Regions from separate parts of the Ureibacillus sp. FSL K6-0165 genome, predicted to be linked through region 1. Evidence: riboswitches for the same ligand, from Rfam matches in the RefSeq annotation. Region 1 holds a riboswitch; the other holds the start of a gene.

The links. Region 1 has a riboswitch for lysine ahead of NST00_RS11315 (transporter substrate-binding domain-containing protein). Riboswitches for the same ligand answer to the same signal wherever they lie in the genome.
Region 2: another riboswitch for lysine. It lies ahead of dapA (4-hydroxy-tetrahydrodipicolinate synthase); the one in region 1 lies ahead of NST00_RS11315 (transporter substrate-binding domain-containing protein).

The regions. Positions count from the first base shown of each region.
Region 1 covers NZ_JBBOQS010000001.1:2,265,075-2,271,016, forward strand. Annotated here, with positions in the region: gene NST00_RS11300 (alpha/beta fold hydrolase) at 1-57, shown strand, start outside; gene NST00_RS11305 (amino acid ABC transporter ATP-binding protein) at 217-954, opposite strand; gene NST00_RS11310 (amino acid ABC transporter permease) at 959-1,705, opposite strand; gene NST00_RS11315 (transporter substrate-binding domain-containing protein) at 1,837-2,700, opposite strand; lysine riboswitch at 2,804-2,981, opposite strand; gene odhB (2-oxoglutarate dehydrogenase complex dihydrolipoyllysine-residue succinyltransferase) at 3,116-4,363, opposite strand; gene NST00_RS11325 (2-oxoglutarate dehydrogenase E1 component) at 4,422-5,942, opposite strand, start outside.
Region 2 covers NZ_JBBOQS010000001.1:1,168,326-1,174,267, forward strand. Annotated here, with positions in the region: gene NST00_RS05755 (arsenic transporter) at 1-669, opposite strand, end outside; gene dapA (4-hydroxy-tetrahydrodipicolinate synthase) at 866-1,753, opposite strand; lysine riboswitch at 1,861-2,039, opposite strand; gene NST00_RS05765 (DHH family phosphoesterase) at 2,291-3,469, shown strand; gene NST00_RS05770 (restriction endonuclease) at 3,546-4,211, opposite strand; gene NST00_RS05775 (LLM class flavin-dependent oxidoreductase) at 4,387-5,451, shown strand; gene NST00_RS05780 (ketopantoate reductase family protein) at 5,864-5,942, opposite strand, start outside.

The DNA.
Region 1 (5,942 bases):
CTATTCAATTTAGCCATTGCTCAACATATCAAACAATTTCAAAATAAAGTAAGTTAAAAAGGGGGCGTCTAACAAGTCATTTTGAGACACCCCCTTTGCGACGAGGAGGCGCGTTTGATGTGACCACCGCAGGAGAAAAGTTTTCAAGAGAATATAACTATTAAGAAATAAGGCTGTTCAGAAAGTGATTGACTTTCTGGACAGCCCCGTTCCATCTTATTTATTTAATGTTCGTCTTAAGAACTCTTTTGTTCTTTCGTGTATTGGGTTGACTAGTACTTGTTCAGGAGGCCCTTCTTCAACAATGACCCCTTTATCCATAAATACGACTCGATCTGAAACTTCTTTTGCAAATTCCATTTCATGGGTAACAATTAACATCGTATTTCCGGCCTTCGCAAGGTCTCGCATAACCTTTAGTACTTCCCCTACCATTTCTGGGTCAAGGGCAGAAGTCGGTTCATCAAATAGCATCACGTCTGGATCCATTGCTAAAGCTCTTGCAATTGCAACCCTCTGTTTTTGTCCACCTGAAAGTTGTCGAGGTCGCGCATTCTTATAGCGATCCATTCCAACAATCGTTAAATATTTCATCGCATTGTTTATGGCTTCCTCTTTTGAACGTTTCAATACTTTTACTTGTCCGACTATACAATTCCCTAATACATCCAAGTTATTAAATAAGTTAAACTGCTGGAATACCATACCTAAGTGCGTACGATATTTTTCTTTATTGTAACCTTCCGTTAAAATATTTTCTCCATTAAAAATAATCTCACCGCCTGTAGGAGTTTCCAGCAAGTTAATGCAACGCAATAATGTGGATTTTCCTGATCCTGAAGCTCCAATTAACGTTACAACTTCCCCTTTTCTTACTTGGAAATTGACATCTTTCAATACTTCATGATTGCCGAATGTTTTATTTAAATGTTTGATATCAATGACCACTGTCATAGCATTACTCACCATCCTTTATCGGCTTGTTTCCTGTCACAAGCTCCACTCGGTACGAATCAGGTCCATCCATTTTCTTCTCAAACCAAAGAAGAATACGAGTTACAGTGAATGTCATAATGAAGTACAATACGCAGGCAATTAAGAATGCTTCTGCATAACGATATGTACTACCCGCAACAGAGTTCGTTGTAAAGAATAATTCAACTACACTAATGACACTTAGTACAGAAGAGTCCTTTATATTCATAACGAGCTGGTTACCAGTCGCTGGTAAAATATTTCGAGCTACTTGAGGAAGGATAATATAGAACATTGTTTGAAAATGATTCATACCAATCGCTTCACTGGCCTCGTATTGTCCTTTATCGATTGAAACAATTCCACCTCGCACATACTCTGCCATATAAGCACCTGTATTTAAGCTGATAACAATTAAACCAGCAACAAAGCGATTTAATTGAATATCAATGGCATAGAGTCCGTAGAACACAACCATCGCTTGTACCATCATTGGAGTGCCACGGAATAGTTCAACATAGCAAGTTAGTATAAAATTAATAGTTTTTAATGCATATGTTTTAAAGGATTTTTTTTGCAATGGAATCGTGTGCATAACCCCGATGAAAAATCCGATAATCGCACCAAAAATCGTACCTAATATCGCAAGAATTAATGCAATCCATGCTCCTCGCAAAAACAAATCCCAGTTATTCTGAAAAATATTCCAAACTGTTTCTAAGAAAGACATAAAGAAATCCCCTTATTGTTTTTTTGTTCGCACTTAGAAGAATTAAAGTTAAGCACAGTAAATAACTTTACAGGGAAGGAAAATGGAAAAAGGTTGTCTTATAGAGAATCTCAAGACAACCTTTCACCACACTATTGTTGTGATGGTTGATTTTTAATAGCTTCTTCCATGATTTGATGACGTTCATCTTCCGTAATACCAGCTAAAATTTCGTTAATTTTATCTTTTAAGTCCGAACCTTTTTTCAAGCCAACAGCGATTGCTGTATCAGATTCATCAGCCTCAAATCCGTCTTCTGGAACAATGTAAGTAAATCCTTCAATTGCTGCCTCAGCAGACATCCCTTCTGGACGTTCTGAAATATAAGCATCAATTGCACCAGAAGATAATTGGATTCGCATTTGGCCAAAATCTGTAGCTGGTACTTGTTTATTAACGCCAGTCATTTGATCGATTACTTTGTAGTGAGTAGTACCTTGTTGTGCTGTTACTTTAGCCCCTTCAAAATCATGAATCGATTTTGCATTTGCATATGGACCATCTTTTTTCACAACAATTACGAAATCACTCGTATAATAGTTGTCTGTAAAATCGATTACTTCCATGCGTTCAGGAGTAGGTGACATACCCGCAATAACTGCATCAATTGCACCAGATTGTAATGATGGAATTAAACCATCCCAGTCAGTTTTTACAATTTGAAGCTCCATCCCTAATCCTTCAGCAATACGTTTTGCGATTTGAACATCGTAACCGTTTGCAAACTCTTTAGAATCTGCAATAGGAACTGCTCCATTTGAGTCATCTTTTTGAGACCAGTTAAATGGTGCATAAGCAGCTTCCATACCTACTCTTAATACACTTTTTGACTCGGATGAAGATTCTGAATCTTTTTGTGATTCTCCACCTGTTGATTCTTTGTTTCCTGAACCACATGCTGCAAGAACGAGAACCGTCATCATGGTTATGAAAAGTAGCAATAATTTCTTTTTCATCTTAATTCCCCCTGTCTCTGTTTAGCTTAGCTTCACAAATAAAAAGCGACCTAAGAAGAACTTAAGGTCGCATCAATTTGTTAGACTAATACCTCTAGTTCCACTTTGGAATAGCACACCTTACATATAAACATGTAAGACAGTGTTACAGTTATTCACTGTAACCCCAGCATAGTTATCTGAGCAAATAACTACACTTCGGCGATATTTCCTTCTTTCCCACTTCTTCACTCGCTCAAGCTCCATGAGAAACTAATAAATACCGCGCCTCTACCCTACCAAGTGAGGCTAGAATATTCAATTGTTAAGAGAAGCATAACCTAAATGGTGTTTACTTGTCAATAACAAATAGGAAAAGTTTAATAGTACCAAATATACTCCCCAAAAATAGTTGGGGAGTATATTATACATTTTCTTATGAATTTAGAAGTAAATCTTCAGGATTTTCGATTAATTCTTTAACTGTTTTTAAGAATCCAACTGAATCTTTACCATCAATGATTCGATGATCGTATGAAAGTGCCACATACATCATTGGACGAATTTCAACTTGGCCGTTTACAGCTACTGGACGGTTTACAATTGAGTGCATACCAAGGATACCTGCTTGCGTACCATTGATAATCGGTGTTGAAGCTAATGAACCAAAGATACCGCCATTTGTAATTGTAAATGTTCCGCCTTGTAAATCAGAAATTGCTAATTTCTTTTCACGTGCTTTTTGAGCAAGTTCTGCAATTTCTCTTTCAATTTCAGCGAAGTTTTTGCGATCTGCATCACGTACAACTGGAACTACTAAACCTTCTTCTGTAGATACCGCAATACCGATATCATAAATGTTAAATTTATGAATTTCATCGCCAACAATTTGTGCATTTACATAAGGGTATTTTTTCAATGCAGCAACTACTGCTTTTGTGAAGAATGACATGAATCCAAGTTTAATACCATTCTCATTCACAAATTGCTCTTGCTTACGTTTACGTAATTCCATTACATTTGTCATGTCAATTTCGTTGAATGTTGTTAACATTGCCGTATTTTGTTTAACTTCAAGAAGACGTTTTGCAATTGTTTGACGTCGACGGCTCATTCTTTCAACTGTAACGCGAGATTCATCTACAGTTACAGCAGGTGCTACAGGTTGTGCTGCTTGCACTGGTTGTGCTGGTTTAGCAGCATGAGCAGCAACATCTTGTACACGAACTCGGCCTTGTGGGTCTACTGGTGAAATTGCTGCTAAATCAATGCCTTTTTCACGAGCAAGTTTACGTGCAGCTGGTGAAGCTACTACGCGCTCATTAGATGTTTCCTCAACAACCGGTGCAGCTTGTGCTGGTTGTGCTTGAGGAGCTTGTGGTTGTTCCTCTTTAACCGCTTCTTTTGCAGGTTCTGCTTGAGGTGCTGGAGTAGGTTCAGCTCCACCTTCAACAGGCTCAACGATCGCAATTGTTTGGCCAACTAATACTGTATCGCCTTCTTCAGCTAAAATTTGAGTTAATACTCCTGCTTCTTCAGAAATAATTTCTGCATTTACTTTATCTGTTTCTAATTCAACAATGAATTCGCCTTTCTCAACGCGATCTCCAACTTTTTTCACCCATTGTGCAATTGTACCTTCCGTAATCGATTCTGCTAATTCAGGGACTTTAATTTCAGCCACTTTTTATATCCTCCTTTAATTCTCAACACTGTTAAATCTTAACGTAAATTATGCAAGATTACAAATCTGCTAAAGCGTCGTTAATTACTTTAGCTTGAGCAACTTTATGTGAGTCCATGTCACCTTCTGAAGTAGAAGACATTTCTGGACGTCCAACATAACGTACTTTTTTGCCTTCAGCTAATTCAAATAAGTATTCTAAGGCAAATTTCCAAGGACCTTGGTTTCTAGGTTCCTCTTGTACCCAAACAATTTCTTTCGCGTTAGGGTATCTCGCAATGATTTCAGAAAGTTTTTCCATCGGGAATGGATATAATTGTTCAATGCGAAGGATGTGAAGTTTTTCGAATCCTTCACCGTCTTTAATTGCTTCTGCTAAGTCAATTGTCACTTTACCAGAAGCTAAAATAATGCGTTCCACTTTTTTAGGATTTTGTCCGAGTCCTGGTTGTTCAATGACTTCCTCGAATTTTCCTTCAGATAATTGCTCTAATGTAGCTGCAGCTAATGGATGACGCAATAATGATTTTGGTGTTGCAACTACTAATGGACGCACTCCTTCAGTTCCAAGCATTTTCGCTTGTCGACGTAATAAGTGGAAGTAGTTTCCGGCATTTGAACAGTTTGCAACAATCCAGTTATTTTCAGCACATAATTGCAAGTAACGTTCAATGCGTGCTGCAGAGTGTTCTGGACCCTGTCCTTCCATACCATTTGGTAATAAAAGAACTAATCCAGATTTAAGACCCCATTTAGAACGAGCAGCTGTAATGAAGTTATCAAACATTACTTGAGCCATATTTGCGAAGTCCCCGAATTGTGCTTCCCAAATTGTTAATGCTTTCTCATTTTCCAGGTTATAACCATATTCATAACCTACGATTGCCGCTTCTGTTAATGGAGAATTGAATACACTAAAGGAAGCTTTAGCTCCTGAAATATTGTGTAATGGCGTCCATTCAGAACCGTTATTTTTATCATGTAGTACTAAATGACGTTGCGAGAAAGTACCACGTTGAGCATCTTGCCCAGTCAGACGAATTGGGTTTCCTTCACGTAAAATTGATGCAAACGCTAATGTTTCTGCATGACCCCAGTCAATTTTACCTGTTTCTAGCGCTTCAATACGTCTTTTTAGAATTCTTGCCAATTTGTTTTGAGGCTCAAAGTTTTCAGGCCATGCTAACAGTTCTTCGTTAATTTGTTTTAATTCTTCAGCAGAAACACCTGTTTCTAATTGTGGATAAGGTTGTTTCACCTCTTCAGGAATTTCCACTTCGAGATGATGACCCTTTTCTTCGCCTACTGCTTTAACATGATCGTAACTTTTTTGCATTTCGCCATAAATTTCTTGGTTTAGCTGTTCTACGAATTCTTTTGTTACAATACCTTCATTTACAACTCGTTCACCATAAAGTTCACGAACTGTAGGATGTTTATCAACAATTAAGTATGTTTTTGGATTTGTTACAGTCGGATCATCAGTTTCATTGTGTCCAAATCTGCGGTAACCAATTAAGTCAATTAAAATATCTTTACCGAACATTTGACGATATTCAAAAGCAAATTTTGCTACTTG
Region 2 (5,942 bases), 1.1 Mb from region 1:
ATCCCGTATGACTTCCTGTGGGTTTTTTAGCATCATTACATCATACTTTGATGGAATAGATTTCTGGAAGTATAAAAATAGAACGATAATGGTTGCTATTAATGAAAAGAAATTAGGAATAATCATTCGTAAAGAGTATTCCATAAAGCTGATTCCAAAAAAATCTGCTGCGATTACGTTTACTAAGTTACTTATTAAAAAAGGGAGGGAAGTAGTGTCAGCTATAAAACCACTAGCCATAATAAAAGGGAAAATCATTTTCTCATTAAAATTTAAATTTCGAACCATTGCAAGAACAATAGGGGTCAAAATTAATGCTGCACCATCATTTGAAAAGAAGGCTGAAACAAAAGCTCCAAGAACTGTAACGTAAATGAACATTCTAATACCGTTCCCTTTTGCTATGCGAGCCATGTGCAGTGCAGACCATTCAAATAAACCAATTTGATCCAATATTAAGGAAATGATTATAATCGCAATAAATAATAATGTCGCATTCCAAGTAATGTTTACAACTTCAAAGACGTCATTAATATCCACTACTCCAACAATCAATGCAACTATTGCGCCACAGCAGGCTGACCAACCGATATTGATATTTTTTGGTTGGCGAATTACGAGTATGAGCGTGATGATAAATATTAAAATGGCTAATAGTAAATTGAGCAAAATCATATCCTCCAACAAAGTTGAATTGTGACATATTGAAGATAAAAAAATAAGCACTTATGAATTTAGTTAAATGCCTAAAATTCACAAATGCTATTATATCACTATTCATTTTCCTATCGAATATTTTATTTACTTTTCCACCAAGTATTATTTATCAAAATAAAAACCTGCCATTTTCATGGCAGGAGAATATTTATGAAATCAATTGTAATTGTGTATTTCTTAATAAATAATCTAGCATTTTTTGTTGCTCTTCGTTTAATGGCACTAGTGGAAGACGAACACCACCAACTGTTATGCCTTTCATATTTAATGCTGCCTTAACAGGAGCAGGATTTGGTGCAATGAACATCGCTTTCATAATTGGTAACAGGTTTCGATGTTCTTTTGCAGCTTCTTGAATATTTCCAATGAAGAAATTTTTAATCATAGATTGCATTTCATTGCCGATAATATGAGAAGCAACGGAAATTACTCCTGTACCACCAATTGCTAATGTTGGTAATGTTAAGCTATCATCCCCGCTATATAGTGAGAAATGATTTGGCGTGTTTTCGATAATTTGTGCCATTGCATCTAAATTTCCACTTGCCTCTTTAATTGCAACAATATTCGGTATTTTCGCAAGACGAACTACCGTATCAACGGATAAATTGACGACACTACGGCCAGGAATGTTATAGAGTATAATTGGCAGTTTTGTATTTTGTGCAATTGCTTTAAAGTGTTCATACATTCCTTCTTGGTTTGGCTTATTGTAGTATGGAGTTACAAGCATGATGCCATCCACCTCGGCATCTTCTGCTTTTTTAGTAAGCTCAATGGAAGCTCTCGTATTATAAGAGCCCGTACCTGCAATTACAGGAACTCTACCATTTACAGTCTTCACAGTAAATTTAAACAGTTCTACTTTTTCTTCATCTGTTAAAGTAGGAGATTCTCCAGTTGTACCACATACCACTAATCCGTCTGTACCGTTTGCAATTAAATGTTGAATTAGAATTTCCGTAGCCTCAAAATCTACGTCACCATTTTTGTCAAATGGCGTTACCATTGCTGTTAATACTCTTCCGAAATTCATTCTTCTCCACATCCTTTTCAATGTTTTTTAATGGAGAAGGGCAATTTCTTTATAAACGCAAAAAGCAACAACGAAGAGCCTCGTTGTTGCAAAAAGGAAGATTTTTTGCGTAAGATAGCCCTCCATATAGTTTCCTATATGACAGTCCTACACTTATTCAATGCAGAACCAGCCCCTAGAAAAATGAGTTTCTAGAGACTTCGGCAAATCCCCCTTTCCACAATTATCATTGGACCTCATTATCCTCAAACTGTGTACTCTTGGTTTTTGCGCCTCTATCCTTACTTCAAAGCAATATTGAAATAAGTCGATGGATAATTGTATATAATTGTAGCTCCTTTTATTTGGAAAAGCAATAACAATTAAGTATTTAAATATCATTTATGATTGAATTTTATACAATATGCAGAAAAATTTTGAATTTTCAATCGAAAATTTTGTTAAATTGAAAATTTAAAAGGAATTCTAACTTCTTTGCAATAATAATGCTGTTATTTTTATAAAAAGCATCCATACTACTTTCTGAGGTGAAATAGAATGTATAAATTGCTGTCCCACAATGATTTAGATGGAGTTGGATGTGGCATTTTAGCGAAACTTGCCTTTGGACAAGATGTAAAAGTCCGATATAATTCAATTGCTTCACTTGAACGGGAAATTGAATACTTTTTAGAAAATGATTTGCCTGATACTTTTTTATTTATTACAGATTTATCACCTAGTGAAGAAAATGAAAAAAGATTAAATGCACATTTTAAACAATATAAAAATATTCAACTTATTGATCATCATAAAACAGCGTTGCATTTTAATGAATATGATTGGGGAACGGTATTAGTCGAAAATGAGGAAGGGAAGCTAGAAAGTGCAACTTCATTATTTTATCAGTTTTTAGTTGCAAACGAGTTATTAAAGCCAACAGAGGCAATTGATGAATTTGTGAAGCTCGTAAGACAATATGATACTTGGGAGTGGGAAAAAAACGATAATCATAAAGCCCATTTCTTAAATTCATTGTTTTTCTTAGTGTCCATCGATGAATTTGAAGAAACGATGATTGACAGACTAACTTCTTCTGAACACTTCGATTTTGATGAATTTGAAAAAAAGCTGTTGAATATGGAAGAAGATCGGATAGAACGATATATTCGTCGCAAAAAAAGAGAGGTAGTGCAAATAAAAAATGATGAGTATTTTGCTGGAGTTGTGTATGCGGAATCTTATCATTCAGAATTAGGAAACGAATTAAGTAAAGAACATCCTCATCTTGACTATATCGCTATATTGAATATGGGAAGTAAAAAAATTTCTTTCCGCACTATTCATGACCATGTGGATGTTTCGGAAATCGCAGCAGTGTATGGCGGAGGAGGACATCAAAAGGCAGCGGGTTGTAACTTAACAGAGGAAACATATCAAATATTTGTACAAAATACTTTTCAGCTTGATCCAATGCCTCAAGATGCGAAATATAATCGGTATAATGTAAAGGAATCTTCTTTTGGTACGATGTATGCTGATGCCGATGATAACAATTATTTTATATTACAAAAAGATGGCGTTTGGATGATTGAAAAATCAGAACAATTAATAGAAACAACTTTTGCAAGTTTTGAAGAAGCAGAAAAATATTTAAAAAGGATGTATGAAGCCTATCTAGTACGTGATGAAGTGTTTGTTGAGTATTTAATGAATCGAGTAAAAAAAGAACATTAGAAGTAGATGATTGAAATATTTTTTATGAATGCAAAATTCGCTAGCTCCTTTCAATTTAGCTAGCGAATTCTTATTATTATTTATGTTGTGATAAATATAATGCGGTTTGGAAAACGAACTTTTTATTTTCATCCTGCATCATATTTATTAATTCATCGTGATCAATTAAAAGTATATGGTTTAAGGAAGAAAACTTTTTGGCAGATGGTGTAAAAGATTGATTTGTAATAATCATTGCGCCATCTGCACTGTATGTTTTTATATTGACAGCAACTTGTTGAACCTTTCGGATGTCAACTGCATTTGCCCCTTTTATAATCTGTACTATATATTTTCTCGTACCTTTCCATAAAATAAGATCCACATTGAAAGTTTCAATGTCCTTTGTAATAAGTGCTACGTAACGATGTTTTTCAAAAAGTTTTTTTAATAGATGGATGTACTCCGTTTCTGGCAAATTATTCAATTGTATAAGTTCTTTCTGTAAAAGATCGTTGTCAGTGTGAACGGTTTTTATTAAATGCAATGTACGATTAATTAAATAAAAAATAAAACGAAAACTTGAAGTTCTAAAAGGCTTGTAGAATATCACCAAAGTAATGAAAATCATGAAATACAATTTAATATCATATACATTTAGTTCAATAGAAATCAAACTGAATAATGTGATAACAATACCAAAACTGAACATCAAAATCATTAAAAATTCAATTACTTTGCTTTCAAATTTTCTTTCTTTCATCTACATTCATTCCTTGTTTTTTATATTATTTTTAACTTTTGGAGCTGAATATATTCTAAAAAAGGATGAGAATTAAAAACAGAATATTTGATAATCATCCTAATATTTGTGTATGATTACAAAGAAAAATATTTCAATTTCGAGATAATATGTTTTGTATGTGGAGGGAATGAGGATGGAAATAGGGTTAACGACATTTGTAGAAACGACGCCAGATGTAAGAACGGGAAAAGTGATAAGTCATGCGGAGCGACTTCGAGAAGTTGTAGAAGAAATTCAACTAGCTGATGAAGTGGGATTAGATGTTTATGGAGTAGGTGAGCATCATCGAAAAGATTATGCTTGTTCATCACCTGCTGTATTGCTTGCTGCGGCCGCAACGAAAACAAAAAATATTAAATTAACGAGCGCAGTAACTGTATTATCTTCAGATGATCCAGTGAGAGTGTATCAGCAATTTGCTACATTGGATGCAATTTCGAACGGGCGTGCAGAAATTATGGCAGGCCGGGGTTCTTTCATAGAATCTTTTCCGTTATTTGGTTATGACTTACAGGATTATGATGAATTATTCGAGGAAAAGTTAGATTTATTACTACAAATACAGAAACAAGAAATCATTCATTGGAACGGTAAACATCGTCCAAGTATTAATGGTCGAGGAGTATACCCAAGACCAGAAAATGAAGTTCCGATTTGGATTGCTAGTGGTGGAACGCCTCAATCGGTAGCTCGAGCAGGTGCGTTAGGCTTACCTTTATGTTTAGCGATTATCGGCGGCAGTCCATTACAATTTGCTCCTTTAGTGAAGTTATATTATCGTGCAGCAAAAGAAGCAGGACATGATATTTCCAAACTAAAAGTAGCATCTCACTCCCATGGATTTGTTGCGGAAACGACAGAAGAGGCGGTTGAAAAGTTCTTCCCTCCAACCCAATACGCAATGAATGTTTTAGGTAGAGAACGAGGATGGGGACCATATACGCAAGCGACATTTGATTATGCTAGAAGTTTAGAAGGAGCATTGTACTGTGGCGATGTAAAAACGGTAGCAGATAAAATTATTTTCTTGCGTAAAAATGTTGGAGTTACTCGCTTTATGCTCCACTGCCCAGTTGGTTCAATGGCTCATGAAGATGTGATGAGATGCATCGAATTGTTAGGGAAAGAAGTTGCACCAATTGTACGTGAAGAAGTAGCGAAATGGGAAGCGGAAGGTAATGGGCAAATCATAGTCTAATAATAACTATCCATATTGGCTATTATTTTGCAAACTTTTACTAATATCTTTTTTAGCTTGACTATTAAGTGATCGATTTTGGCTAATATCGGTCTTTCTCGAATCGAAATTGAAACGATTGGCAATTAAGTTCGCACATTTGACTATTATCCATTTTAGTTTGACTATTAAGTGATTGATTTTGGCTAATATCGGTTTTCCCTAAATCGAAATTTAATCGATTGGCAATTAAGTTCACACATTTGACTATAATCCAATTTAGTTTGACTATTAAGTGATTGATTTTGGCTATTATCAGTTTCCATGAATCGAAAATGTTATAGCTAAGCCTTATTTCAAATGAGAAATGATAAAGAGAGGACTGTCATCAACTTTTGCACAGTCCTCTCTCTTATAACACGAATATTTCTAATCAATAAACGTATTCAGATTCAATTTCTTTAATCTTTTCATACAGCATTTTATTTACCGGTGTATCAATTCCGTACTTT